Microscilla marina ATCC 23134: one gene and its partner. The protein of the gene in region 2 interacts with the protein of the main gene of each other region in a pairwise test. Links are inferred from orthologs where the notes say so. Each region holds a gene or a part of one and is shown on either strand. Other genes may lie near its edges.

What was found.
Region 1: the proteins of M23134_RS26415 (region 2) and def interact in binary tests that used the Escherichia coli proteins (3 or more experiments, as listed by UniProt). The link is inferred for Microscilla marina ATCC 23134 from one-to-one orthologs.

Annotation. Positions count from the first base shown.
Region 1 is NZ_AAWS01000030.1:36,665-51,916, reverse strand. The notes cover bases 1,044-3,965. They hold def (peptide deformylase), read left to right. Parts: upstream 1,044-2,189; coding sequence 2,190-2,741; downstream 2,742-3,965. Other genes in these bases: M23134_RS23655 (imelysin family protein), read left to right, coding at 3,112-3,965; ruvX (Holliday junction resolvase RuvX), read left to right, coding at 1,384-1,800. Also shown: M23134_RS23670 (hypothetical protein), read left to right, coding at 189-932; more of M23134_RS23655, read left to right, coding at 3,966-4,290; M23134_RS23650 (di-heme oxidoreductase family protein), read left to right, coding at 4,451-5,857; M23134_RS23645 (imelysin family protein), read left to right, coding at 6,136-7,233; M23134_RS23640 (HTTM domain-containing protein), read left to right, coding at 7,429-8,742; M23134_RS38790 (serine hydrolase domain-containing protein), read right to left, coding at 8,851-10,530; M23134_RS38785 (sensor histidine kinase), read left to right, coding at 10,797-11,882; M23134_RS23625 (CHAT domain-containing tetratricopeptide repeat protein), read right to left, coding at 11,982-15,252. UniProt on the Escherichia coli protein: Removes the formyl group from the N-terminal Met of newly synthesized proteins. Requires at least a dipeptide for an efficient rate of reaction. N-terminal L-methionine is a prerequisite for activity but the enzyme has broad specificity at other positions.
Region 2 is NZ_AAWS01000037.1:80,494-95,728, reverse strand. What follows is about bases 8,043-10,947. They hold M23134_RS26415 (aspartate-semialdehyde dehydrogenase), read left to right. Parts: upstream 8,043-8,948; coding sequence 8,949-9,947; downstream 9,948-10,947. Other genes in these bases: uvrC (excinuclease ABC subunit UvrC), read left to right, coding at 10,060-10,947; M23134_RS26420 (nucleoside hydrolase), read left to right, coding at 8,043-8,799. Outside these bases: M23134_RS26450 (hypothetical protein), read right to left, coding at 1-656; M23134_RS26445 (DUF308 domain-containing protein), read right to left, coding at 660-1,241; formate dehydrogenase accessory sulfurtransferase FdhD, read right to left, coding at 1,453-2,307; ispE (4-(cytidine 5'-diphospho)-2-C-methyl-D-erythritol kinase), read right to left, coding at 2,320-3,129; M23134_RS26430 (IS4 family transposase), read left to right, coding at 3,388-4,575; M23134_RS26425 (T9SS C-terminal target domain-containing protein), read left to right, coding at 5,013-7,742; more of M23134_RS26420, read left to right, coding at 7,936-8,042; more of uvrC, read left to right, coding at 10,948-11,865; M23134_RS26405 (DUF6150 family protein), read right to left, coding at 11,998-12,339; M23134_RS26400 (hypothetical protein), read left to right, coding at 12,577-13,620; M23134_RS26395 (nuclear transport factor 2 family protein), read right to left, coding at 13,664-14,155; M23134_RS38930 (J domain-containing protein), read right to left, coding at 14,344-14,952.

The DNA of each region.
Region 1 (15,252 bases), on a different replicon or contig from region 2:
TATAGCAAGTAGCCACAAGCCTTGAATGCCAATACATATTGGTATAATTAACGATAATAAAAATAAGGCTAACTCACTCATCATAAGCTAACAATAGCTACTTGTTAGCCGTATTTAATGCTGTATTAGTACTTATTTGCTTTATCTATTACAATCATCTTACAATCTCACAATTTAGGAACAAGTATATGAGGTTAGTTGCCAAAAAAATAAACGAACTAGTGACCGAAAATTATGTATACGCTGCCGTATTACACTATTTTGGCATTGAGTTCTACAATTACTCAAACGATACGCTTGCTCAGGTTTGTAAGGCGAGAAATCTCAACGTAGAAAAGGTAGTGAGTAGCCTTGAGGCTATCCATCACCAGCCTAAAGAACTTCCTCTCAATACTTACCCGGCAGACTTGGTGATTGAGTACTTGCGTCACGCCCATTATGTGTTTATCAACGAAAAGTTGCCTTATATGGCGTCGTTGATTGAAAACCTTGACCCTCAAAAAATAGGAAACGCTCATACTATTCGCGATCTTCAATTACTCTTTCCTTTATTTACCGAAGATTTCATTCATCATATCCACGAAGAAGAAGATACTTTTTTCCGATATGTTATGCTATTGATGGGTGCCTCTCAGGGGCATTACAACGCCAGCAAGTTGCATTATGAAATGGAGAAAAATCAAGTGCATTTGCTTGCCATTGAGCACGACACCCACGACGACGAAATGAAGGGCATCAGAGATATTACCAATAACTACTACCTTGACCAAAACGCCCATTTACACTTGAGGGTGCTTTTTATGGAGCTACAGGCTTTGGAAAAGGACTTGCAGGTACATGCCAAAATAGAAAATCAAATTTTGTTTCCCAAGGCATTACAGCTGGAGCTAAAGGTAAAACAAATGCTTAAAAAACGCCATCACTATAACTAAACCCTTGATTTTATGCCCTCCAGGGTTATATAAATGAAATTAACTATTGAATCGCGCGCTAATCAGTAGAGATTTGTCTAATTTTGCCTAATGACTAGGTTTATACCTGATAAGTAGCAGCAAGTAATGAGCTATAAGCCCTTAGATACCGATGTATATCGGTGCTACAAGTAAGAGCCACTTGCTCATCATAAGGTAGTTACACCTACTCATTAGGTATATTTAATGCTACCTTGGTACTTACTATAAAAAAACAATACCAATCATTATGAAGCATAGCTGATTTTATATGATTGGTTCAAACCTGCTTGTAGCTCATTACCTACAGTTGTTTATGTCTAAATTAAGCAGCAACAAGCTATAAGCAATCAGATATAGTTAGTTTATAATACGACAATTATGTCTATTTATTAAATGTATTTAATTCTGCATTAGTACTTAAATTATTGATATGCCGCGTATTGTTGCCATTGACTATGGAACCAAAAGAGTGGGATTGGCGGTGACTGATCCACTCAAAATTATTGCTACTGCCTTAGACACTGTCCACTCAAAAGATGTCATCCAGTTTTTGAAAGACTACCACGAGCAAGAAGGCATTGAGTTGTTTGTAGTAGGCATGCCCAAGCGATTGGACGGCACCGAAAGCCACGCTACCAAACACGTAGAAGCTTTTCTTAATTTACTCAAGAAAAATTTCCCGGACACGGACATAGAAACCCACGACGAACGGTTCACTTCTAAAATAGCCCTCAATGCAATGATTGCTGGGGGTACTACGAAGAAGTATCGCCGCGAAAAGGGCAACATAGACAAGGTGAGTGCGGTAGTAATATTGCAGTCTTACCTGGAGAAAATGCAGCTGTGATAGTTTAAATGGTTTGATGGTTCGCAAAGCGGGGCTTTTACAATTTTCAATTAAGAATTAGGAGTGTACGTGGGTCCAACTGATCATCAGTGAATTATGTCAGGAAAATAAACTTTGTCAATAAGATTTTCCACTCAAAAAGCATTTAATTCACGCTTGTTTACTCTTCATAAGGGCAAACACCCCGATAAATCCCGGACTTTCATTGTATTACAGCAAGGGGGTTAGACATACATCAGCATCTAAGGATTTGCCCTGTGGGGGCTATGGACTAAAGCACCCTCATAACTTTCGGTCAAACAAGAGCCAAGCAAACCACAAAAACTATTGACTATGGACTACTAATCTATCGACTAAAGTATAAGTAATAATAAAAATTTTGATATAAGATGATTTATCCGATTGTGGCTTACGGTGACCCCGTATTGAAAAAAAAAGCCGAGGAAATAGCACCAGGTACTGATGTGAGTGAACTGGTAGAAAATATGTTTGAAACCATGTATGAGGCGCATGGCGTGGGGCTGGCAGCTCCGCAAATAGGCAAAAGCCTGCGTTTGTTTGTGATTGACCCTGAGCCAATGGATGAGGCGCTACAAAACATGAAGATGACTTTTATTAACCCGGTGATACTGGAAGAAGAAGGTACCGAATGGGTATTTGAAGAAGGTTGTTTGAGTATTCCTGACATAAGAGAGAATGTAAGTCGACAGCCTAAAATTCGTATCAAATACTTTGACCTCAACTGGAAAGAACACGAAGCAGAGTATGATGGTATGGCGGCAAGGGTGATTCAGCACGAATACGACCATATAGAAGGGGTATTGTTTACCGATTACCTTTCGGGCTTTAAGAAACGTTTGCTCAAGTCGCGCCTTACCAAAATAAGCAAGGGTGATGTACGGGTTGATTATAGGATGCGTTTTCCTGCGGCAAAAAAATAAATGTGCTGTATCATAAAGAATTGACCAACCGTGGGTGTTACCAACATCTGCGGTTTTTTTTTGCCGATAGCTTCACAGCTTATCAATATACGTCGGCATTCTGCACTGCCATTGTTATACAATTTTAGCATCCCTGCACCAGCTTTTTGATCTCCTACCAATGTGCAGTGGTGAAAGCACTTACTTGATGAAAAAAAATATCAAGAAATGATTTTATTATAATTGACTGATTCTCACAATTGAGCAAATTGAATGTGCGCTCAGGTCGGTTGTAAATGATGGACTAAATGCGGCAGGCTATTGATTATTTGAATAAAATAATTCTATCTTTGCTGCATTATTTTTAACGAGTCTAAATAAGGATAGCACAATGCAATTGATTAAAGTATTACCCCTGCTGGTATTTGTAATGTTACTCAATGCCTGCAAAAAAAAGGAAGAAACTACTCCCCCTACCCCTGACGCTACTCAGGTGGCTGAGGTATTGGAAACTTATGCCAAAATAGCTCACCAGAGCTATAGTGATAGCTACGACAAGGTGGTAGCACTCAAAACAAGCATTGACGCTTTTGTAGCCAACCCCGACCAAGCCAAGTTTGACGCTGCCAAGCAAGCCTGGAAAGACGCCCGCGAACCTTATGGGCAAACCGAGGTTTTTCGTTTTTACGAAGGGCCTATCGATAACTCTGCTACTGGTCCGGAGGGGGCGATCAATGCCTGGCCATTGGACGAAAACTTTATAGATTATGTAGCCGGCAATGCCACGGCTGGTATCATCAATGATTTAACCCAAACCATTGATGCTGCTACATTGAGAGGCAACAACGAAAAAGGGGGTGAAAAAAATATCAGCATTGGCTACCACGCCATTGAGTTTTTGTTGTGGGGACAAGATACCAACCCTGGCGGCGACTACAGCAACGCCGGCCAACGTGCTTTTACTGATTATACTACGGCTACCAATGCCGACCGACGCAAAACATATTTGCACGTAACGATTGATTTATTGCTCGAGGACTTAAAAACAGTGAGAGATGCCTGGGCAGAGGGTGCCAGTTACCGCACTAGTTTTGTAGCAGATGGCAACAAGTCGATAGTAAGAATTTTGACCGGAATGGGTAGCTTGTCTGAAGCAGAACTTGCCGGAGAGCGTATGAAGGTAGCTTTGTTTAACCACGACCAGGAAGACGAACACTCTTGCTTTAGCGATAATACTCACCGTGATATAGTAACCAATGCCCAGGGAATTTATAATGTATACTGGGGTACTTATGGCAGTGTTACGGGCAAGGGCATTGCCTCCTTGGTAGAAGTAGTCGACAAAGAACTGTATGCCCAGATAAAAACCGAACTGGAAGCTACCAAAGCAGCTACACTGGCTATTCAGGCGCCCTTCGACAAGGAGATAAGCCAAGGCAATACAGCTGGAAACCAACGCGTAGAGGTGGCGATCACGGCTCTGAGAGCCCAAACCCGTTCTATTGAGTCGATTGCTCAAAAGCTCAACTTAGGTAACCTTACGCTGGAAACGTCTGACGCTTTGAAATAAGGTTATAAAGCAACAAGTAATGGTACCTGCCAGGTTTCAACACCCTGGCAGGTATAAGCCTGTCGTTTTTTTGTTTGATAGCAAAAGCCCAATAACTACTTTTGTTTGTTGCTAATTGCTGGCTACGCTTTTGATTTCAATAACTGCCAATTCCCTACCAATGACACATATAAGATTCCTTACGCTTTTTCTTAGTTTACTGGCTTACTGTAGCGTAGTTTTTATCAGTTGCCAGTCAGAAACAGAAATGTTGATGCCCGAAGAAAACGAAGAACTTTCGGGAGGCGAAACTACGGTTTTTGCCAGCAGCGCCAAGGCTTTTGACAAGTCGGTGCGTAACCTCAGCAATGAAAATTTTGATCATTTTTTTGTAGGCAACTCCTTTTTCCGCAACCCTTGGGTATCGGCGCCTGCCTCTACTACCGCCCGCGATGGCTTAGGGCCTTTATTCAATGCAGTGTCGTGTGCAGGGTGCCACGTAAACGACGGACGAGGTACACCGCCTGCTCCGGGTGGGGTGTTTGAGTCTATGCTTATCAGGTTGAGCATTCCGGGGCAAACCGAACACGGAGGACCTCTGGGCGACCCTACCTATGGCAACCAGCTCAACAACAAGCATATATTGGGGGTAAAGGCAGAAGGCAATGTAGCACTGAGTTATGTAGAGGTGGCGGGGAAGTTTGACGACGGCGAAACCTATACCTTGCGCAAACCTGTGTATACCTTCAAAAACCTGGGCTATGGGGCTATGTCGCCTCAAATATTGTTTTCGCCCAGGGTGGCACCTATGATTCCGGGGTTGGGGCTACTACAGGCGATCAACGAAATAGATATTTTGGCACAAGCCGACCCCAATGACATCAACAAGGATGGGGTGTCGGGCAGACCCAACTATGTGTGGGATGTGGTGAAAGAAAAAAAGACACTGGGCAGGTTTGGCTGGAAAGCCAACAAACCTACGCTAAAACAACAAGTAGCGGGGGCTTTTCTGGGCGATATGGGCATTACTTCGCCTTTGTTTCCTAACGAAAACTGTACTTCGGGGCAAACCAACTGCCAACAGGCGCCCAATGGAGGTAGCCCTGAGATAAGCGCCGAAAACCTGGACGCGGTAACGGCTTATAACCATTTGGTGGCAGTACCCGCTCGCCGCAACTGGCAAGATGGTGAGGTGCTTAAGGGCAAGGCATTGTTTCGCAAAATTGGTTGTATGACTTGCCACACACCCAAGTTTACGACTGGTACTCTTAGGGGCTTTCCAGAACTGTCGGGGCAGGTCATTCGCCCTTATACCGATTTGTTGTTGCACGACATGGGCGATGACCTGGCAGATAATCGCCCTGATTTTGAGGCAACGGGTAATGAATGGCGTACTCCGCCTTTGTGGGGCATTGGCTTGGTACAAACGGTAAACGGGCATACCAATTTTATGCACGATGGGCGGGCACGCAATTTACAAGAGGCTATTCTTTGGCATGGTGGCGAGGGTGTCAAGGCGAAGGAGGCTTATATGAAATTGTCGAAAGGTGACCGTCAGGCGGTCATTAAGTTTTTGGAGTCGCTTTAGAGTTTAGGGCTCTGGGCTACCAAAGACTCAAGTCCTTAGATACCGATGTATATTGGTGCTTTAAGCAGTAAGTTTCAAGTTGAAGGCTGTTCTACAAGTTTCCGTGGTTTTATATCACCTTGATTTTTGGTGATTTATAAAATCCGCAAACAGAAGCTGCTACGGGTAAATTAGCCATTTTATAAAAGGTCTCATGGTTGCCTTTCTTTCACTCTACTATTTGCAAATATAATAAAAACAAAAAACTATGGGCGATTGATAGTCTATAAAATAACCTGATGAAAAGAAATACACTGCTTTATATATATTGCTTATTGGGCTTGCTGGGCTGCATTAAACAAGAACAAGAAAGTTATAACCGTCAGCTCATTCTGGAGAATGTGGGGAATAATATCATTGTTCCACAATTGAATGCTTTGCAGCAAGAAATGAGCACTTTGGTAAAGGCTGCCCAGGCTTTTGAAACCGAAACCACTGCCGAAAACCTGCAATTGGTACGCAATGCCTGGCAAGCCGCAACATTGCAATGGGAACGCTGTGCTTTTTTTAACTTTGGGCCTATCAAAATGCAGGAAACCAGTCTCAAAATTGACTTTAACCCTGCCCGTACTCACATCATTGAGAGTGTGCTGGGCGATGCTGACATCACGCTAAATCAAGCATATATGGCTACACTAGGGGCTGCCGCTAAGGGGTTTCCAACCATCGAGTTTTTGTTGTTCGACCGCGAAAAAACGCTGGAGCAAATGCTTGCCCTGTTTACTACCGATGCTCAAGCCATTCGCCGAAAGGCTTATGTAAGGGCAGCAGCACAAAACATTGAAGTACAGGTGACAGCAGTAGCACAGGAGTGGGCAAACAACGGGGGCAATTATCTCCAGACTTTTATTAAAAATAGTCAGGGAGGCAACGATGCAGTCAATACACTTGCCAATAAAATGATTGAAACGGCAGAAATTGTTGCCAATACCAAACTGGGCGCGCCGCTGGGGGTGCAGCTCAAAGATGGTACTCCTCAACCCGAAAAAACGGAGGCTTGGCGTAGTAAAACTTCGTTGGCACATTTGGTCGCAAACCTGGATATGATGACAATGGTTTTTAAGGGTGATTCGGGCGATGGTTTTGATGATTATCTCAATGCACTGAAAGCGTCGGGCAGTGGGCAATCGCTTGCCAATAGTATAGTGGCGCACATTGCCAAAACCAAAGAGGCGGTGCTTGCCATTCAACCCACTTTGTATGAGGCTGTAAGTGCCGACCAAACGCAGACAAAGGCAGCTTATGCCCTTGCGCGTGAGTTGGTGGTGCTTATCAAGGTAGACATGATGAATGCCTTGGGGGGAATTGTGACGTTTAATGACAATGATGGGGATTAGGGCTTGGATAGCCTCAAGGTACAAGCGACAAGTCCCAAGCTTGGGGCTATAGTAGCTTCCATCTATTGACCTCATAAAACCCTAAAAATAAACGTCTTATAAAACCGATAAGTTTTGCTTGTAGAGCAGCGTCAAACTTGAAGCACCGCTATGCATCGGCATCTAAGGACTTGAGCCTATCAATGCTAAAAAACTATGAATACTTTGCGCTTTAACCGCCCGGTAGACAATGCTATTTTGGGTGTTTTCAGGATTTTTTTTGGTAGCTTAATGTTGGTCAGTCTTGTACGTTTTGCGGCCAAGGGTTGGATCAAAGACTTGTACCTGACACCAAAGTTCTTTTTTACTTTCGAGGGGTTTCATTGGGTGCAACCCTTACCAGGCAATGGTATGTATTGGTTGTTTGGTGGGCTTATGGTACTTTGTGGGTGCATCATACTGGGCTTGTTTTACCGCTTGAGTATGGGGCTGTTTTTTTTGGGTTTTACTTACGTAGAACTCATCGACAAAACCAATTACCTCAACCACTATTACTTTATCAGTGTATTGAGTTTTTTGCTCATCTTTTTTCCCTTACATCATCGTTTTTCGCTCGACCGACAGTGGTTTGCCCAACTGCGCCAGCAAACGGTGCCTTTTTGGTATGTGGCTGCGTTGCGTTGTCAAATTGGGCTGGTGTATTTTTTTGCCGGAGTGGCCAAGCTTAAGTATGATTGGCTGGTACACGCCGAACCGCTCAAAACCTGGCTTGCCGTGCGCACCAACTACCCGTTGGTGGGTGCCTGGCTCCAATATGATTGGGTGCCTTACCTGATGAGCTGGGCGGGGGCTTTGTTTGATTTGAGCATTGCTTTTTTGCTTGCCTGGCGGGTGTCTCGCCCGGTGGCTTATGGGTTGGTAGTGGTGTTTCACTTGCTTACCTGGCTGTTGTTTAACATTGGCATTTTCCCTTGGGTAATGATGGTGAGTGCTACTGTTTTCTTCTCTACGGGCTTTTACCAAAAGCTTTGCTCATCGCCTGCATTGGTGCCAGACCGCCCCTTTCCTGCGCTACCTTGGCGCACTCGGTTGATCAAAGGCTTTGTGGCGTTTTTTTTAATAGTTCAATGTTTGCTGCCATTGCGACACTGGTTGTACAAAGGCGATGTGCTTTGGACAGAAGAAGGGTTTAGGTTTGCCTGGAATGTGATGTTGATTGAAAAAACGGGCTTGGTAAGTTTTATGGCTTATGACCCACAAACCCAACAACAATGGGAGATTTTACCGGGCAAAATGCTGACGCCTTTGCAGGAAAAAATGATGGCTACCCAACCCGATATGATCTTGCAGCTGGCGCATCACTTAGGCGAACAACTCAAACAAGAGGGGCACCCAAAAATCCAAATCAGGGCAAAGTCATACCTGGCATTTAATGGTAGAAAAAGCCAGCCTTACATTCGCCCTGAGGTAGATTTGATGCAGATAAAATGGCAACAGCCTCGCAATGAATGGCTGTTACCTCTTTTGTAATTTTTATGATTTTTAGCAAAAAGCGGCATTGCATGATCAATAGTCCCTAGAGCCTTGTTAGGGCTCTGGGCTAATCACTTTTCGCTTGTCGCTTAAAGCTGTAAGTCCCTACTCCTTCACCAACACCTTGTCTCCTACCCTTATAGCAGGCTTGCCTTGTTGGGTAGTAAGTTGTATCTTAAGTTGGTTGCTTTCCGCAAAAAAGGCGTGCTTGCCCTGATAATCAAACTTTTTGGTCATACCAGCTTCGTTCAATACCCTCACACCAATTAGTCGATTTCCTTTCCAGGTATAGAAAACATAGTTATTTCCCTTTGCAAAAGCGAACCTTGCTGCACTTAAGTAATACTTCCCTTTTTGGCGTGCCACACTGCCCAACACCTCCACCGCTTTTATTTTGCCCAGACGTTTTTCTCTGCGTTCAAGGCTGCGTTTTATTTGACTTGCTATTGCTGCCTCTGACCCTTCGAGCATATACTGATGTTCTATCTTGGCATATTGGGCATAGTTGTGCTTGAGCAAAGTGTTACCAAGTACACTTATTTTTTGGTTATAAGTAGCCGCTACCGAGGCTTTGTCGGCAATAGACCCCGAAAACAACTGGTACAAAGCCGCCTGGTGAATGGGCACTTCTAACTGACTGTTGGCATTGAAACGCACCTTAAATTTTTCGCCGGAAGGCAAGCGATAAGCCCCCTGGTAGCGCTTCGCCAGTTTTTCGTTCATTGTTTTAAACTCGCCGTGCATGATACGGTCTATTGGGTGCGCATAAGGGTCAGCACTTTTACCATAGTTGGTGGCTACAATAATGACCAAGTCTTTGGCAAGATAATACCCCATAAAAGCATTAAAAAAACCATTACCTCCATTGTGCCACACTATTTCCCGTCCGGGTTTGGGTTCGGTGCCCCAACCATAACCATAGTGTCCGCCTCCGTCTTTTATATGCTTGGCAATGTATTTTTGGGTGGCTTCTTTTGACAATACAGTGTTGTTTTTGATTGCCTTATACCACTTATGTAGGTCGAGCACGGTAGACATAATGCCCCCGTTGCCCTTAAGATGGTAGGTAACGCCCTGGTTGTAATGAGACTTGAGGTGGGTACTGCCCCAACGGTTGCCATTGCGATAACCCACTACTATATTTTTGGTGCTCCAGGTGGGCAATCTATACCCAGTTTGGGTCATTCCGGCAGGGGCAAATATTTTTTTGTGTAAAAACTGCTCATACTCCATTCCGCTTGCTTGCTCTATTACCATTGCCAACAGGCTATAGCCCACATTGCTATAGGCAAACGAGCCAAACGAATCGCTTAGTTTTTTGGTAAACAATCTTTTCAGGTAAGCTTCTTTACCCAATACCTCTTCGTCGGGACCTATGCCACCGGGCAAGCCTGCGCTATGGGTAAGCAAATGGTGTAGGGTGATTTTGTGCATGTGGGCGGGCAGGTTGGGCAAGTATTTCGTCAATACATCAGAAGTTTTCAGTTTGCCTTCCATTTCCAATTTCATAATGGCTGCTCCAGTAAACTGCTTGGTAATAGAACCAATGTCAAATACCGAGTTTGGGTCAAAGGCAAGGCGCTTTTCGCGATTGGCAAAGCCATACCCCTGGCTAAAAATGATTTTGCCTTTATGTGCTACCAAAGCCACCCCCGAAAAGCCTTCTTGATTAGCTTTAGTCAGGTATTGATCAATGGTACGGGCGTGGTTTTGGGCTTGCAATGTACTCAAGGCAAACAGTGCCATTAAGAAAATACAAAGATTGAATAGGGTGATTTTTTTCATGAATTTATGTTGATTGGTTGTTTAAAGCCATTTCAGCTTTTTTAATTGGCAGCAATGAAGGCAACTTGTGGTAGTATAAAAAACTCAATACAGCAACGTACCAATATTTTTGATGTATGGTGCCATTGCTGGTAACAAAGCGGTTTTACAGCATGATGCGCTGTTGGTACAATAAACCCAGGCGTTGATCAAAAAAACAGTTGGTCATAATAGGTGGGTGGTGGGTTTTGTCTAACTTCGAGTAGTTCTATACTAAACCTCCTTGCATGAAACCTCAAAAAATAATTACTATAGTATTGCATGGGCTTTTTTGGCTTGCGATTTCTTTTTTTTACTACAGCTTTTCATCCAGCAGGTTAACCTACACCGACAAAAACAGTATTTTTCAGGATGTGCACTATACCGATCTCCAGTTTTTTATTCCCCTACTCATTGGCAACATCTTTAAGGCAATACTGTTTTATGGCAACTCTGAAGTGTTGATGAAGACTTTTCTGCAACAAAAACGGTACTTTAGTTACTTGGTCAACTTTGTGGGCTTGGTGGTGATGTGTTATGGGATAGAGATAGGAGTAGATTATTTTTTGGTACAGGTAGTCCCTCCTACTATGCCACAAGATGCCTACCCACCTAATCACTTTCAAGGCATAGTGTCTCTGCAGCCCGCTTTTTATCTCATATTTATTATTACCTCGTTTGGGGCTCGCTTTACGCAAGACTGGGTGCAGCACGAAACCGAAAAGCAATATTTGCAACAATCCAAGCTTCAAACCGAGCTTAAGTTTTTAAAGTCGCAGATCAACCCCCATTTTTTGTTCAATACCCTCAACAATTTATATGCTTCAGCGCTAAGCGATGGTTCGGAACGAACAGCAGAAGGCATTGCCAAGTTGTCGAAACTGATTAGGTACATGTTGCACGAAAGTAATGTAGATAGAATAGCCCTGGAGCGCGAAGTGGCTTATATTGAGACTTATATAGAGTTGCAGAAACTGCGGTTTGCCGGAAAAAACAACACAGTAAACATTAACTTTGAGGTAGAAATAGATGCGCCTGCATGCCTAATTGCCCCTATGTTGTTGATTACTTTTGTCGAGAACGCCTTTAAGCACGGCATTAGCAAACAACAAACATCGTCGATTAGCATTGAGCTAAAAGTAAGCAATCAGCAATTGAGCTTTCGGGTAGAGAACACGGTAAATCCGTTTGCCAACAATCAGTTAGAAGAAAAGTCGGGCTTGGGACTCAAAAACGTTCAAAGACAACTTGAGTTGCTGTATGCTAATAAGTATACCCTCGAAGTAGTGCCTGACAAAGAGGTTTTTAAGGTCAACCTGGTATTGACGTTGTAAACAGAGACCATCGTTATGCCTCAAAACCGGATATATCTTTAGTTAGACCCACCAGGTGTAGAAAATCTGGCAGGTCTGGCAACTTATGCTTTTATAAAACTATTCTCCCACCATTACAAAAGCTCCCCAATAATACGGGTGGCTATAATCCTTTCTTATTTTTAGTTGGGCTTTCTGAAAAGCCTGCCGTTTATTACCCGACTTAAGCCACTCTTCATAAAAAGCATTCATCAACTTTTGGGTTGCCTCATCGCTCACCTTCCATAAACTCATAAGCACGGTACGCGCCCCAGCTATTTTCAAAGCTCGCTGCAGCCCATATACCCCTTCGCCACTTTGTACCTTGCCCAGCCCGGTTTCGCACGCTGACAACACCACCAAATCGGTTTCGTCAAGCTGTAAATTCATTGCCTCATAAGCTGTCAGCACCCCATCATCGGTATTGGGTTTTTCGGTTGCCTTAAAATAATCTGTCACTCCGGCAAGAATCAACCCCGAACGCAACATAGGGTCATTGTCTATTGGGTTACTGCCCTTTTTCTTCTTTTTCTGGGCTTTTATTTTTACCCCACGTGCACCCTGTGCTTCATCGGTAAGCGAAGGGATAAAAAAACCATGGGTGGCAATATGCAAAATATCAGGGTTTTTGATCGTTTTCAGACTGTCTTCAAGGGCTTTGTTACCCAAATGCACCTTTGTGTTCCAGGCTTGTCGTCTTAGTACCTTTTTTATACCAGCTATTTCTACTGCTGTACCTGGCAAGTCGGCAAAAAAAGCGTACTTCAGCCAGGAGTCTTGTTGTTCATCCAGGTTATTTTTTTTCTTCACCATATTTATCTTGCCTTCCGGCTTAATATAGTATTTGGGGTGTCCTAACAATACCGCTTGCTTGTGGGTAGTTGTACGCTTGCCAAAGCCTAGTATATCACGGGTATTGGTCACCATCGCTACCTCTAGTTCGTCCAGTACATACTTGTTCGTTTCGAGATTTTGGAGCGTATTCAGGTTAATTTGATTATACACACCATCGGGCGAAATATATACCTTTTTTACCCCCTTGAGCACCTTACGAAAAGATTGCCAAAACATTTTGTAAGAGTAACGGTCTCTGCGTTTAAAGCGAATGGCATTTTTATAATACGCTACATAACGGGTTTCTAATTTTTTACCATTGCGAATGGTCAAAAACTCTGGATGATCTTTAGTCTCAGGTTTTATCACCAGCACGCTGTAGTAAACACTGTCTTTACGCGTACGCAAACGTATCATTTCTATAGCTGCTTCGCCCGGTTTCAAACGCTTTTGCACATCGCGCCAAGTGGGTAACGAAGGGTTATAAGCCCCACGAAACCCCTCGGCTTTGGCAGACAACTCACGCTCTAACGAGTTGGCCTTTGCTTCCAAGGCTTGTACATTAATGCCCTTGCGGTTGAGCGCAGCATCGCCCAGGTTATATAAATTGGCAATCTGTTCTCTCACCTTTTGCCATTCATTGTATTTGGCAATCAAAGCCTGGTTGCCGCTTGCCATAATACGGCGCCGTACCTTAGAGGTAGCGTTCAAAATAAGGGCTTTGGTAGCCAACTGCAAGTTATACGCATCGCCCAATACTGGTAACTTGGTTTGCCCCTTTGACAACCGCAAGCCTGACGAATTAAAGGCGAAACGCATAAAACCATCTATAAAACGCTTATTGACTTCATAAAACTGTTTTTTTTCATCTTCGCTCAAAGAAGAAAAAGTTTGGTCAATTTGTCTGAGTACAATCTTCACTGCCTTGCTAAAGTACTGCTCGGCTTGGTCAAACTTACCCTGGGCTTCCAAGAAAACCCCCAAATTACCCAAAGCTGCCGCATAATCGGGGTGATTGTCGCCTAGTTTTTCTTTAAAAATATCTATAGTTTGTTTATACGCCTGTTCTGCCTCAGTCAACTTACCCAACTCTTCATAAAACACCGCCAGGTTGTTCAACGATGCCGCATAAGCTGGGTGATTATTGCCCAGCGTTTTTCCTCTGATCTCAAGCGCCTTTAAGTAATATTCTTCGGCTTTTTGTTTGTTGCCCTCGTCGCGGTACAAACCCGCCAGATTGTCTAAAGACGATGCATAGTCGGGGTGTTGCTTGCCCAGCTCCGCCTGCCGAATAGTCAACGCCTGGGTATACAGTTTACGTGCCGCTGCTTTTTTGCCTAATTTACGGTATAGCCCCGCCAGGTCGTTCAAGGTAACTGCATATTCAAAATGTTGTTCACCCAGTGTTTTTCGTCGAATATCGAGCGCTTGTACATACATCTTTTCGGCTTCCTGATAGCGCCCCATTGTTTTATACAAGTTGCCCATACCGTTTAGTGTAGCAGAATAAGCGTAAGAGGCAACGCCCGGATTTACCTTACGTAGCTGCTTTGCCTTCAAAAAACTTTGTTCGGCTTCGGTGTATTTCCCCATTGCCTTAAATACTACCCCCAAGTCGTGCAGCGCGCGGGCATATTCGGGGCTATTGGCTCCCTTTATTTTTTTCTCCAGTTTCAATGCCTCCTGGTAATTTTTCAGAGCTTCGTCGTAGCGCCCTGCCTGCTCATACATCTTGCCCGACTCATCAAGCGTTACCGCATATATTTCACTATTACGCCCATACTTTTGTCGGCTCAACCGCAACGATGCCGAATACAGCGAGTCGGCAGTAGTATAGCTGCTCGACTCTACATAAGAGGCTGCCAAAGAGTTGAGAAAATAAATATAACTTTCATCGCGTTGGGGATACACTTTTATACACTGGGCAAAGCGTTTTTTGGCTTCAGCTATTTTACCCTGTTGGTAATAAATTCCGCCCAGGTTTCTTAAGATATTGGCATACACATCTGGCATTTTACGCAATACACTCGCGTTTTTTTCCAGCTCCTGCAATAGACTAAAAGCACTATCCAACTTGTTTTCTTCGGTAATGTACAGCATTGCCAGGTCATACGAAGTAAGCAAATAATCGCGGTGGTTGGTACCCAATGTTTGCGCCCTTCCTTTGAGCACTTTTTTATACACTTGAGTAGCTTCTTTCAATCGGTTTTGGGCATCATACATCTCCCCCAGGCGATTGAGCGTGGTCAAATACTCTTTGTGTAATGCTCCCTGGGTCTTTTTTTGATAATCCAGTACCGTTTTGTAATACTTTTCGGCTTCGGTAAACCGTTTCAATGTCCAATAGATATTCGCTATGTTTCGAATGGTGGTCATCTCGGTGGCTTTATCATTGCCTTTCTGTCGAATCTCTAGTGCTTGTTTGGCATGAGCAAGCGCTTGTTGATGCTTGCCCATTTTAAAATACAACTTGGCAAGGTCATTCAACGATTCGGCGTATTTGGGCGAGTTTTTGCCA
Region 2 (15,235 bases):
TCAAAGCGTGCCAGGTTTTCTTTGTCGCCTATGCCCCTATAGAAGGCAATGTTGGATAAACGCCTAAAAAAATGAATTTTACTGGGAACATCCAATTCTACGTGCACATAACTTTTAAAAAACTCTTGTTCCCAACCGTGGCATAGATCTTCAAATACAGCTTTGATATTACGGGTAGCTACACCACGTGTCTTGGTAGATGATGTAACACAAAGAGGCACCAGGCAAGCCTTGATGTTATTGTGGGCGGTTTCGTCAAACACTTTAGCAAACTGGTTGTTATTGGTTGCCACCAAAGAAAAAGGATCAGCCACCAACACCATTCTGTCTTTGAGCCCTTTGGCTTGCCTTCTAATGGCACGGTTAATACAGGATTCGTCCAAGTAACACACCTTTAAGTTTATTTCAGACAAGCGGCTAAATTCATCCAATAACCCACTGATGGTTGTTGCTTCGCCGAAAGGCTTCCAATGCTTGAGCTCATTGCCATAGTTGCCAGTAGGCACATCTACTATAGCCGAGGGGTTAGTTACCCAGTATTGTTGGGTATGGGTGAGTACCACCACAAACAAATACTCTTTGAATTTGGAGGCATGTTGATGGATGTACACGTTTTCGGTGTTCTCGAAATAGTTTTGGCTATTTATCTCGCGCATAGTTTACTCAGAGTCTTTGGGATTGGTGCGTTGGTCAAGGTTTACAGTACCTGTATCTTCAAAATAATTGGTAGTATGAACAGTACGCCCACTATTGCCCGAAATTGGCGGGTTGACAGAGGCATCTTCATCAACAGTTAAGATACTCTTTAGTTGACTAGCAAATACTGTCAATTGTTGGGCATAGTTTACATCATCTTTTCCTTGAGTAAAAGTAGCCTTTAGCTGGGCATAATTGGGCTTAAGATGGTTGGGCATTCGATCACGCACCTTGTCCAGTTCGTCAAAGGTAGTTACATAATCTCCTTCATTAATCAGGTTTTTAATTTCTTCGTAGGTCATTGTCAAAGGTTTTATGGTTGGAGTTTGATTGTTTGCTTCAATAATACCAAAGGATTGCTCGGGTACAGAAGGTTTTTTGAGCACAAAAAGATAGACACCCAGCAGTAGCATAGGAATGCCTCCACTCAGAATAAAAGTCCAGGGTTCGGCTACATCCCAGCCCTTGAAGGCAAAAATGATGACCCCTGCTACAAAAGCAATGGCACCAGCCAACCATAAAATTTTTTCTTTGTGTTTAAACATCACTACAATATACACCTTTCAAGGAAAAAGCTCAAAACCACCAAGGGTTTGCAAGAAAAAGAACAAGCTAACTGCCTGGTTTTCAAAAACGCTTAGAGTTATTTAAAATTAGCTGAAAAGGTAAAGCCCTCCGAACTTTATTCGGAAGGTTTACAAGTTCGCTAAATCTCGGTTTATCTAATAGGCGTTTTACGCGATTTTTGCTAAAAAATCACATCTGTATACGTGTGGGGTGGGTATATACATTGAATCGTTCATTGCGTAAAAAACCCACCAGTGTCATACCATAGCTTTGGGCAAGCTGTACCGCCAGACTTGAGGGTGCTCCTACCGCCGCTACTACGGGAATCTCAGCGGTCAAAGCTTTTTGTACCAATTCAAAGCTCAACCTACCACTTAACAAAGCAATAGAACGATGAAACACTTCTGCATTGTCTAATTGACTTCCTACCAACTTGTCCATGGCATTGTGCCTACCTACATCTTCACGCATTGCCAAAAGGTGCCCTTTGTTATCAAATAGAGCTGCCGCATGCAACCCACCTGTGTGCTCAAAAACCATTTGTTGGTTTCGCAAACTTGTAGGCAAGCCAAGCAAAATATCAGCCGTTATTATTGGGGCATCTATGGGCAAGTTGGGACAACCAGTAAGCTGAATGGCCTCGATAGAGGTTTTACCACAAACCCCACAACTAGAGTTGGTATAAAACTGACGCTCAAGCCTTTGCAAATCTACTTTTACATGGGGGCGTAAAGTGACTTTTACCACATTGCCCCGTTCTTCAGGTTTTTTCATGCTTTCGCAATGCCTTATTCTGATAATGTCTTTGGGTGATTTGATCAAACCTTCGCTAAACAAAAAGCCTGTAGCAAGCTCAAAATCGTGCCCAGGAGTACGCATAGTTACCGATACTTTGCGTTCGGTGATTTCGTCGTTGGCAATAAAATTCAATTGAATCTCTAGTGGTTCTTCTACTGCCAACAAATCGGGCGATTGAACCAACTCACCAGTCTGGTACTTGTAAATGCTTGCCGGAAAAACGGAGGGTTTGGGCTGATGACTCATAGAGATAAAAATTTAGATAGATAAAGGCTGACTATATACTGTGTATGCTGGCGAAAAATCGGGAGTAACAACTTGGTCGAATATACCAAACAAAGTAGACCCTGACCCTGTCATGCTGGCATATAAAGCCCCTTGCTCATACAACTTAGTTTTGATGGCGGCTATATGGGGGTACTTGGTAAAAACCTGTGGTTCAAAATCGTTTTTAACTTTTTGCTTCCAAACATTTGCTTCAAGTTGCAATGCCTCCTGTAGGTTATCGGTTGCCTCCATAGGGCAAATACCTGCATACGCCTCACCAGTAGACACATGTTGGTTGGGGTATACCAATACCAAAAACTTGTCTTTAAGCTTGATGTCAATTTCTTTGAACTGGTCACCTTTACCAAAACAATACTTAGGTACATTTTCAATAAAAAAAGCACAATCGCTGCCCAATTGGCGGGCATAATCTTGCATTACAATGGCAGTAAGCTTGAGTTCAAACAGGTCGTTCAGGGTTTTAATGGTAAATGCAGCATCAGCAGAGCCTCCTCCTAAACCTGCACCAATAGGAATAATTTTGTGTAAATGAATGTGCACAGGTGGCAGGTCAAAATCGGCACTCAATAAGTGATACGCCTTAAGACAAAGATTTTCGTTGCCGTTGTCAGGGATAGGTATACCGGTTGATTCGAATAATAGCTGGTTGGCGGGCAGTATTTCGAGTATGTCTGTCCACCCTGTAGGGTAAAAACAGGACTCCAGGTTATGAAAACCATCTGAGCGCTTCTCTATAATATTGAGCCCCAGGTTTATTTTAGCATTAGGAAAACTAATCATAAATAATGTACCATTAAATCTATTCAATTCATTCCCCAATAAGGGAATGTTTGAACAGTAAATTCATAATATAACAAGCAAGATTTAGCCCCCTTGCTTCAGTCAAAAACTATATGCTTACTAAATAATACCCAAAGCACGTAAATAGTTGTTTGATATACAAAATTATCCCCGATTCCCAACCTTTTTAGGAGTGTTCAGAGAAATTTTTTAACATATATTGATTGGTTCATCTTCATTCTCCTTATATCTAAATTTATGGGTAAAGTTAGCGTTTCGGATTTATTTTCCCTTCTACCTGATGATTTGCTTGATAACTTAAGTCAGTCTACTGATGTAGATAAGTGGGTAAGCAAATTACCAGGCAAACTATTTATTAAGCTACTGCTATACAGCGTGTTAAACAATGAGCGTCTTAGCCTTCGGGAAATATCATCTGAGATGAGCAATCCTATATTTCAAAGTTTTTCATCTGAGATGGTCGAACAAATGGCTGGTTGGACTGGTATTCGGGAACGTTTGCGGCATATCAAGCTTCCTTTTATCGAGCAGGTATATGAACATTTTTTTGCAGAAGCTCATGCTTTATATGGAGAGAAAAAGCTTCTTGATTACCATATCAAACGTTACGACTCTACTTTGATTAAGGTATTTGGTCATTTATTACAAGGAATGAAAGTAGGTAATACATCTAAAAATAAATTTCAAGTAAAACTGACTACTGAGCACACTGATGGTTTTGGTCTCCGTGTGAGTTTCCATCAAGATCAGGCTCATTTAAGTGAAGAAACCGCCTTGCAAGAACAAATTAATCTGGGAAAACACAGCTCCCAAGATATTATAGTTTTTGATAATGGTTTGAAAGGGCGTCGTAAGTTTAAAGATTTTGATGAAGCATCTATACAGTTTGTGACCAATATAGGTAAAAAGCCCCGTTATCAGGTGAATCGTCCTCATCAGCTCCTAGATCGCCACCACCCTGATTTAGACTTTATACAAGACAGTGTTGTACAATTATTTGAGCGTGGACAACCTACCAATTCAATGGAGCATGAGTTTAGGTTGATAGAGTTTAGAGTTAAGGAAACGGGGAAGCACCTTTTTATCCTGAGCAATCTTTGGGATTTACCCGCAGAAGTGGTGGCTCAGGTTTACTTGATGAGATGGGATATAGAAGTGATTTTCAGGTTTTTAAAACAAGAAATGAACCTTACACACTTTGTTTGTAATGATCTGAATGCTATAAAAGTAATGATTTATGTAAAGCTTATTGCAGCAATGATGATCCTTATTTTTAAACAAAAAAATGCCATCAAAACATATAAAAGAGCCAAAAAACTCTTTTTGGAAGACATCTATCTTTTGATTATAGTAGAAATGATGGAAAGTCCAGACCTGAGTCAATGGTTTCTAAAAAAAGCAAAAAAAAGACTGAAAAGAGAATAGATAATATTTCTCTGAACAGCCCTAACCTTTTATAGGGGATATGTTACTGGCTTTACGTCTCTTTTGCAGTCAGTTCAGCCTTTTAAAGAAAAAACAGGAATATTTGCCAATGGCACCTATATTTAGCGCTTGTCTGCCTCTGGTTTAGGCTTTGAGGTAACTCAAACTGTTTATACAAATACGAGTTTTCGCACATCCTTTCAAACTTCCTGCAAAGGTTGTTTGTTATGCAGACCGGAGCCTCTGGTATAAAACCTGTTTTTTATTCATCCTGTTTTTGGCAAAGTATATCTGGAAAGAGTTCGCCTGCACAGCAACTACCAGTAAAATTGTCAAGATATTTCATTATTTTCACCAAATGTTGAGTATTTGAGCAGTAATGACAGTTACTAATACAGGGCACTTGACCAATAGCTTAAAATAACAGAGAACAAAATATGCAAAGAATACATCATTTCAGAAATATACCCTACACATTAGGCTTGCTTTTTACTATGTTGCTGGTGTCTTATTCGGTACAGGCAACCCACTTGAGAGCAGGGCAAATCACTGCTGAACGTATCTCCAGTGTAAGCCTTACCTATAGAATTACTGTTACCATTTACATGGACCGTGGACAAGGCAATGCAGATAGTCCTTCGCTTAATGTGTTTTTTGGTGATGGTAATAGTGCAGAAGTACAAAGAGTGACCGAAGAAGCTATTGGTAACAACACTACACGTAATATTTATGTGATAGAACACACTTACCCTTCTCCACAAGCTTATACCATTTACTTTGCAGAAGAAAACCGCAACGCTGGAGTATTGAATATGATCAACTCGGTGGATACTCCTTTTTCGGTAGAAACCAGGCTCTTAATAGACCCTTTTGTTGGTTTAAACGACACTCCCATCTTATTGGCTGACCCAATTGACTTGGCTTGTGTAGGGCAGAAATTCACCCACAACCCTGCTGCTTTTGACCCAGACGGTGACAGCCTTTCGTTTACGCTTACCGTACCCAACCAAGACATCGAGAAAGTAGTCAATGGCTATGCAGACCCATCAAGCGCTTCATTTGGGGGTAGAACTGAAGCTGGCGGCACCCCATTTTTTAGAATTGACCCCTTTACTGGTACACTTACGTGGGATTCGCCTGGCGCTGCCGGAGAATATAACATTGCCTTTAAGGTGGAAGAGTGGCGCAATGGGGTAAAAATAGGCTCTATTGTTCGAGATATGCAAATTATAGTATTAGACTGTAACAATGAACGTCCTCGGCTGTTGCTGCCTCAAGACACTTGCGTAGAAGCCAACAGTGAAATCCTCAAAACGATTAGAGCAAATGATCCTGATGGACACCCAGTCAGGATTACTGCTGAGAGTGGTATTTTGGAGTCTGGGTTTAACCCCAGGGCAACCTTTGGTCCTACTAACTTTCAAACTGGTGGTATTCCCCAAGGTACGTTTAGGTGGACACCATCTTGCGAAAATATCAGGGAACAACCCTATCGGGTCATTTTCAAGGCAGAAGACAATCCTACCATAGAAAGCCCTCTGGTAGATGTAAAAGCCTGGCGTATCACTGTAGTAGGGCCTCGTCCGGTGGGGCTTACTGCTACGCCTGCCGGCAGAAGTATTACCCTGAATTGGTCAGACTACAGTCTGATTTGCGCCAATGCCAAAGAACTGATCATTTGGCGCAAGGAGGGTTGTTCTACCTGGGAACCACTCTGCGAAGTAGGAGTGCCTGCTGGACTAGGTTATCAAGAGGTAGGCAGGGTGCCTGCCAGTCAAACTACTTTTACTGATAGCCAAAGGCTTAAAAAAGGGCTCAAATACAGTTATCGTATTTCAGCAGTATTCCCAGAGCCATCTAATGGTCAAAGCCGGGCATCGCAAGAGGTGTGTGTGAGTTTACCACTTGATATTCCTATTGTTACCAATGTTACAGTAGACCAGACCAGCGCAACTACCGGACAAATTACGATCAAATGGACTAAGCCGCCAGTAGCAAACTCTACTGATAATTACAAATATGACTTATACCATTTTGTAGGCATTAGGGGAGAAGATTCTACCCGAACTGATTCAACCAAGTTATTGACGCTTTCGGCTGATACTTCGTTCATTCACCAAAATATCAATACATTAGACACAGGGCATACTTATAGAGTACTGGCTTATATAGACAATGGCACTCCTATTTTTGACGATTACTCTGAGTTAGCATCCAGCGTAGACTTGACTGCCGTATCGGCTCCTAGTAGTATTAAACTCAACTGGACTTATGATGTGCCCTGGGCAAATATCAAACACTTGATTTATCGCCAGGCAAGCCCTGGAGGGGCTGTTCACCTGATAGACTCATTGCCTCAGAGTAGCTCAAACAAACTGGAATATTTTGACAAGGGTACTTTCCAAGACCGTAAACTAGATACCGATAGTACGTACTGTTATTATATTCTCACAGTGGGTACTTACTCAAACCCAGACATAAAAATTGCTGACCCTGATTCTTTAGCTAATTTATCACAGGTTGCCTGTGCACAACCTACCGATACTACCGCACCTTGTCCACCACGGCTTGCCATTGACTCTATTAAATGTGAAAGCTTTAACGATCAGGCCTTGTTGCAAAATAGCCTGAGTTGGACGCCTGTTATTAATATACCAGCTGGTTGCGACGATGATATAGTACAATACAAATTGTATTTCAGACCTACTAACCAAGGTGATTTTACTCTGCTGACAAGTCTCACTCAAGGCGAACTGAGTTATATACATGCCAACCTTACTTCGCTGGCAGGCTGTTATTATGTTACAGCAGTCGATCGCCTAGACAATGAAAGTGACCCAAGTAATATTGTTTGTCAAGATAACTGCACGTACTATGAATTGCCTAATATTATAACTCCTAACAAGGATGGTAAAAACGATGTGTTTCGCCCCTTCCCTACTCCACGCTTTGTTGAGTCGGTGGAGTTTAAAGTATATAACCGCTGGGGTGTAAAAGTATTTGAGATCAGTGATAATATTATGCTTGACTGGGATGGTAGTAGCAATGGCTCCGACCAAGTGTTACCATCTGGTATGTATTATTATTCTGCCAAAGTAAAATTTATCACGCTTGACCCTAACAACTCGGTACAAAAACTGAAAGGTTGGATAAAGTTAAGGAAGTAATGATGTTATGGTTCTTCAATTAACTAAACGGTTAGCCGAAAAGCCATTAAAAATCAGGCTTTTGGTTAGCTTAAGAAACAGTTGAAGCTGTTGGCAAAACATTTTTTCACAGCTTCAGCCAATGTATGTTCAGATTTACTGTGCCCAGCATATGGGTGTGGTAGCCTATTGTAATTATGATTAGTTTGACTAAATGAATGTTTTATTTGATATGGAAACGGGTGACCCAGATGATGCGGTCACCCTTTGTTTTTTGATAGCCCACCCTTTGGTAAGTTTGAGGGCAGTAACTGTAACACCTGGCACCAACGAACAAGTAGGTTTGGTACACCATATATTGCAAGCAACCAATCATGCCGCCATTCCTGTGGGCAGTTATCGTCCTGAGTATGAAAAAAACTGCATGTCGCTATTTCATAGGCGTTGGTTGGGCAACTTTGATGATCAACTACCTGATGCAGAGGGGCATCAAATAATTAAAGAAACACTGGAGGCTTACCCTGATTTGGTGATCATCACAGGAGCACCACTCAAAAACTTTGGAGCATTGGAAGTAAGTCAACCTATAGAAACATGGGTAGCCCAAGGTGGGTTTGCTGGCGACAATGTGGTGCCTCCTATGTATCGCTTGCCTAAGTTTAATGGGATGCAGTTTTGCCCTACTTATAATTTTAACGGAGCACCCAACGAAGCACTCAAGATGTTGAACGATGTAACTATCAATGACCGCTTTTTGGTTTCTAAGAATGTATGTCATGGAGTAGTATACAATGAGGAGTTTCATGAGCTATTGACTCCTCAACGGCACTTACACCTTGGTTATGAGCTCATTTACAAGGGAATGAAATTGTATCTATCTAAGAAAAAGGCTGGTAAAAAATTTCACGATCCATTGGCTGCCTGCGTGGCAATAGATCCTGATATTTGTATTTTCAAAGAAGTGAAAATGATTAAAAAAGGAGGTAAATGGGGTTCAGAACCTCAAGAGGGCACAAATACTTATATTTCCATTGGGGTAGATCAAGATAGGTTTAGGAAAGTATTTTTACAGTTATAAACTTGCAAATACTTAAAATATTTCAATATAATGTTATAATTTAACCTTGCTACACCCAAACTACAGCTATATTTAGTTTTATAATCATTGGCTTTTGCGTAATTTGGCTGTTGTTGACAACAAACACTAAATTTAAATATAATAATACAATGAGAATAGCTGTAGTAGGCGCCACTGGTTTGGTTGGTGGCGAAATGTTGAAAGTACTGGCAGAACGCCAGGTTCAAATCACAGAATTGATTCCGGTTGCCTCTGAAAGGTCAGCAGGTAAAAAGATTACTTTCAAAGGTAAAGAATACACCATAGTAGGGATGAAGGCAGCTATTGAACTCAAACCTGACATCGCTATTTTCTCAGCAGGAGGTAGCATTTCTTTAGAGTTTGCCCCCCAATTTGCCGCAGTAGGTACTATAGTCATTGACAACTCATCGGCTTGGCGAATGAGCCCAGAACACAAGCTGGTTGTTCCTGAGATCAACGCTGGTTTACTTACCAAAGAAGATAAAATCATTGCCAACCCTAATTGTTCTACCATCCAAATGGTAGTAGCCTTGGCTCCCCTTCATAAAAAATACAAAATAAAGCGTATAGTAGTATCTACTTACCAAAGTGTTTCAGGATCAGGCATTAAGGCGGTAAACCAAATGGAGGCTGAACGCAAAGGTGAAGAAGCTGAACCTGCTTACCCTCACGCTATTGACAAAAATGTGCTCCCTCACATTGATGTATTCCTTGACAATGGCTACACCAAAGAAGAAATGAAGATGGTGAACGAAACCAAAAAAATTATGGGGGATGACAACATTCAGGTGACAGCTACTGCGGTACGCATTCCAGTAGTAGGTGGGCACTCTGAGGCGGTAAATGTGGAGTTTGAGCAGGACTTTGATTTGAAAGATGTACGTGACTTGATGGCTAACACACCTGGTGTGGTTTTGCAAGACGACGTACAAAATAATGTGTACCCTATGCCATTGGATGCACACGGAAAAGACGAAGTGTTTGTAGGGCGTTTGCGTAGAGATGAAACCCAACCTAATACACTAAATATGTGGATTGTGGCTGATAACCTACGCAAAGGTGCAGCTACCAATGCAGTACAAATTGCCGAATACCTGATTGATCAGTTTTGGTCGGTAAAAGCATAAAGTAAGTCATTTTTTATTTTATTTGAAAGCCTTCGGAAGAACTTCGGAAGGCTTTATTTTGTTGACAAAACAAATTATATTGGTCACTCAAACTCAGTCCAACCTTTAGAATATGAGCCAAATAGAAGCTACCCTAAAACAACTCCCAACTAATGCTGGAGTGTATAAGTTTTTTGATAAAAATAATGTTTTGCTGTATGTAGGCAAGGCCAAAAATCTGAAAAACAGGGTAAATAGCTATTTCAACAAATCGGCTCAGCATAATCGTAAAACAATCAACCTGGTCAAGCAAATTGCCCACGTTGACTACACCGTTGTAAACAGTGAATTTGATGCTTTATTGCTGGAAAATAACCTAATAAAAAACTATCAGCCTAAGTATAACATTCTGCTAAAAGATGATAAAACCTACCCTTATATACTGATTACCAACGAACCTTTTCCGAAACTGGTAGTCACACGCAAACTTGAAAAAAACAAAGGACGTTTTTACGGTCCGTTTACCAACTTAAAGGCAATGAATGCCATTGTAGAACTTATTAGAGAGCTATACACCATAAGAACTTGCAACTTGCACTTGTCAAAGGAAAACATTCAACAAAATAAATTTAAATTATGCCTGGAATACCATTTAGGCAATTGCCAGGCACCCTGCGAAGGTTTGCAAAGTGAAGAGGACTATTTAAAAGACCTGGAGCACGCCAAGCACATTATGAAAGGTAATATTCATATTGTAAAAACTTACCTCAAGGAGCAAATGCTTGCCTACGCCGAAAAACTGGAGTTTGAAAAAGCCGAATCACAAAAACAAAAACTTGCTTCACTAGATAAGTTTCAGAGCAAATCGTTGGTGGTAAACCCCAACAAAGTAATAGATACGGATGTGTTTTCTATTATTTCAGATGAAAACTATTCCTATGTCAATTTCCTTAAGATTAAGAATGGGGCAATTATCCACACGCAAAGTATAGAAATAGCTAAAAAACTGGACGAAACCGAAGAAGAGATTTTGACCTTGGTAGCATTTAACCTGCGCGATACCATTGGAAGCAATGCTCCAGAGATTATAACAAATCTGCCACTTAATATCAGTGATGACCGGTTTACCAATACTATTCCAAAGATTGGTGACAAAAAGAAACTACTCTCGCTTTCGCAAAAGAATGTGCTGTATTACAAAAAAGAAAAAATTCAACAACGTTTATTACGCCAAGGCAAAGACAAAAGTAGAGTGGTATTGGAAGAGCTTCAACAGGTACTCAGAATGAAAGAATTACCGCGTCATATCGAATGTTTTGACAATTCAAATATCCAGGGGATCTACCCAGTAGCATCTATGGTTTTCTTTCGCAATGGTTTTCCTTACAAAAAGGGATACCGTCACTTTAACATCAAAACAGTCGTGGGACCAGACGACTTTGCATCGATGAAAGAGATTGTCCACCGACGGTATAAAAGGTTATTGTACGAAAAAGCCGAGTTACCCCAATTGATTGTAATAGATGGTGGCAAAGGGCAATTGAGTGCTGCTTGTGAAGCATTAAAAGAACTTGATTTGTATGGCGAAATCACCATCATCGGTATTGCCAAAAAGCTGGAAGAGATTTATTTCCCAGAAGATAGTATTCCTTTGCACATTAGTAAAAAGTCACCTGCACTTAAATTATTACAAAAAGTAAGGGACGAGGCACACCGTTTTGCTATTGAGTTTCATCGCAATAAAAGAAGTAATGATAGTCTGCACTCGGAACTGGAAGCAATAGAAGGAGTAGGAGAAAAAACAATTACCAGTTTACTCAGACACTTCAAAACAGTGAATAATGTGGCGCAGGCATCAACACAAGAAATTGCAAAAGTAGTAGGCAAGGCTAAAGCAAACTTGATTAGGGCTTATTTTGAGAGTAAAGAACAAGAGTAGTGATGCTCCTTACTACCAATAAACGCATCTAACAGTTAAGCAACAATCATTATTCATCAGTCAAAACGCCCTGCTTAAGCAAAAAAGGCAAAGCTCAGCTTTACCTTATATTTATCTTCAAACAGTTTTCAATTATTTTAACAAGTGCTGTTTAGAGCGATTACGCCATCCAGCATCGTACTTGCTTGATGCAAAATATACTTTGAGGTCAGCATCATATTTCGATTTCACAAAAAAGACCTTCTTTTTAGCATTATATTTCGAGTTTGTAAAAAACCATCGCCCGTCTTTATCAGCATCGTATTTACTTTTTACTTCATATACTACCAAATCGGCATCATACTTACTGTTTACCGCAAATACTTTAATATCGGCATCGTATTTACTCCCTACCTTAAATACAGTTTGGGCAAAAGCGCCAAAAGTAGTAATGATCAACAAGCAAATGGTGGTTAATAGTAGTTTTTTCATCATTTTATTTTTTTATATTCAATAATTCCTGTCAGTATGTTAAACGATGAAAAGGGTAAAAAGGTAAATTTTTATACAAATACCCGTCAATATCCAACAAACCCCTGTTTAAGGTTCCACTAAACTCACTTAAGGTTACCAAACCTCTGAACAATTTTCTGGCATACACCCTATAATTAACCAGAAATAATATCTTTGTGTATATACTCTGACTATCAATCAAAACTTTACTAAATCATTATGTTAAACACTGCCACCCTGGATATTGTCATTGCGTTGGCATTTACCTACTTTATTCTTGCCCTCATGGTGTCTTCTATCAATGAGGGTATATCCAATGTGCTGAATATGCGAGGTAATATGCTCAAAAACTCGCTTTTTAACCTGTTTTATAAGTCTGACAATGACCAAACAGTTACTGCTAAAGATATTACCCAAGAGTCCTCCAAGGAAGTAGATCCTGACTGGCAAAATTGCTTAAAAAAAATCATTGATACCCCTTTTATAGACTCTCTCAGGAGTAAAGCAGATAAATTTCCTAAGTATATCCCTCCCAAAAACTTTGTACTGGCTATGATGCAGTTTTTGAAGGAACAAATCAATAACCATGATGAACATAATTTTTTGAATCAACTGAAGATCAAACTTGAAAAAAATGAGATAGAAATGATTCAGGGGAAGTTCAAAGCAAAACTGCTGGAGTTTATAGACAGGTCTCAAAATAATGTTGAGGCTTTCAAACAAGAAATTGAAGATTTTTACACCAATTCGGTAGACCACCTGCGCGACTGGTACCGTCGTAAGGTAAAGTTATTGATGTTTTTGTATGGTTTGCTCATAGCAGCTGCGTTTAATGTAGATACTTTTTATATAGGTAAGACCTTATGGCAAAACCCTAATCAAGCAGTGGAGTTTTTGGCTACTATGCAAAATTATAAGACAAACCCTAAAGGTAGCACCACCACTGATAGTACCATTCAACGGGTAGTGCAAAACACTGTAAAAGATATTGGAAAAAACTATGCACTACTTAAACCATTGCCTATAGGCTGGAACAAGACCAAAGCAAAAGAAACCACTAGTGACTTTTGGGCAATCATACACAAAGTATTTGGCTGGTTAGTTACCGCAATGGCAGTATCTTTAGGGGCTCCCTTTTGGTATGAATTATTCAATAAACTATTAAGTGTACGTAAGTCGATAGCACCCGCAGCCACTACTACCAGCCCTGCCCCTCCTCCACCTAAAAACGGAACAGAGGTGCAGGAACAATCACAAGATTAGTATATTCATTTGTTAAGCCCCTGACTAAACTAACTCAGGGGTTTTATTTTTCCTGGTATTCGGGGTGCTTTTTGATAAAACTGTGTAAGCTAATCAGGGCTGTTTTACGCACTTTATTTTGCAAAAATGAAGACCACCCCAGCAAGTATCCCATAGGTCCCAGAGCCATTTGGCTCCAGCGATAAAAAGGAAAGAAATCTTCATGTTGAATAATTTTCCCATCCTGAAACCAAAACTTTGCCTCTATTTTATTGTGTACTTTGCGCCCAGTAGATGAAAAGGTATAAATGGGTTCCCAGTGACAACTCCCGGTTGACTCGCTTGCCTCTACATCCTTAAAGGTGAGTGTAAAATCTTTGGCACGACTACACAACATATGCCACATTGCCTGGGTTTGTTTACTAGTCAGATTTTTAAATGCTGAATCTGAAAAAGTAGCATCACTAGCATAACAAGTATTCATTGTTTTGTAATCGAGCTTGCTAAATGCCTCATAAAATGTTTGAATAAGTGCTTGATTATTTGCTGACATCATTGGTGTGTATTTGGGGAGGTGTAGTGTTCAATAATTTTTATTTATTTCCAAAGTTATCATATTCCCCGAAAGGGTGCAATAGAATTAGTATATAAATACTAACTATGGGTTTAAAGAGGTATAACAGCATTAAATAAAAGGCTATTCTGTTAAAAAATTATAAAGCATTGAAATATATCAAAGATTAACTATACCATATCGTTTAAGATAAGGAAGATAATAACAAGCCAAACTACCAACATACCTACCACAATAATTGTCACTTGTTTGCCTCTTTTTTGGGCTTTTGCTACTTCATCTACTGGCTTAGTGTACATTGCTTGTTCTTCACGAAGCTTGGCTTGGTTGCGTTTAAAAGCTTCTTGAAAGCTTTTTTTCTGATCCTGTTGTTCTTTGGCTTTTTCTTCTTGGTATTGTTGGTGAATCTCCTTTTGTTTCTTAAGGAATGCACTTCTAAACATGTCAAATCTCTCAGCAGAGGTTTGGGGCATTTCGGCCGATTGAGGAGAGGGTGGTTGTTGTTTGGAGTGTGGTTTCACATTACGGCGATCACGTGTGAGGTGCCTTAATTGTAGTGCCTGCAAATAAATAAAATGCTGATCATACGTTGCTTTTTCCTGTTCATTTGATAATATGCGATACGCTTCTTGTATTTCTCTAAACTTATCGGCGGAGTAATAAGGATTGCGTGTGTTTTTGTCAGGGTGGAATTTTTTTGCTAGGTTATAATAGGCACTTTTGATTGCTTCAATATCAGCACTTGATGGTATGTCTAAAATTTGATAATAGTCTTTCATAAAAATGATATTTTACAGAAAATGAATCACATTTGATATGAGACATACCTCAATGATAATAATGCTTTACTGATAGGTTTATAATCAAATATATTAAAAACTTTCCAAAACTAGGGATAAAACTTGTACATCTTAAACGATCGTTTGGGGGTTTTATGCTAGAACAACCAACAGGCAGTGGACATTTGAGTAAGGTCAAAAAACTTTTTTCGGAGGTTGGTTTGGTTATTTTCTGCTTTTTACACTGTTGATAAAGGGGTTTTACCCAAAAGCTATACACAAA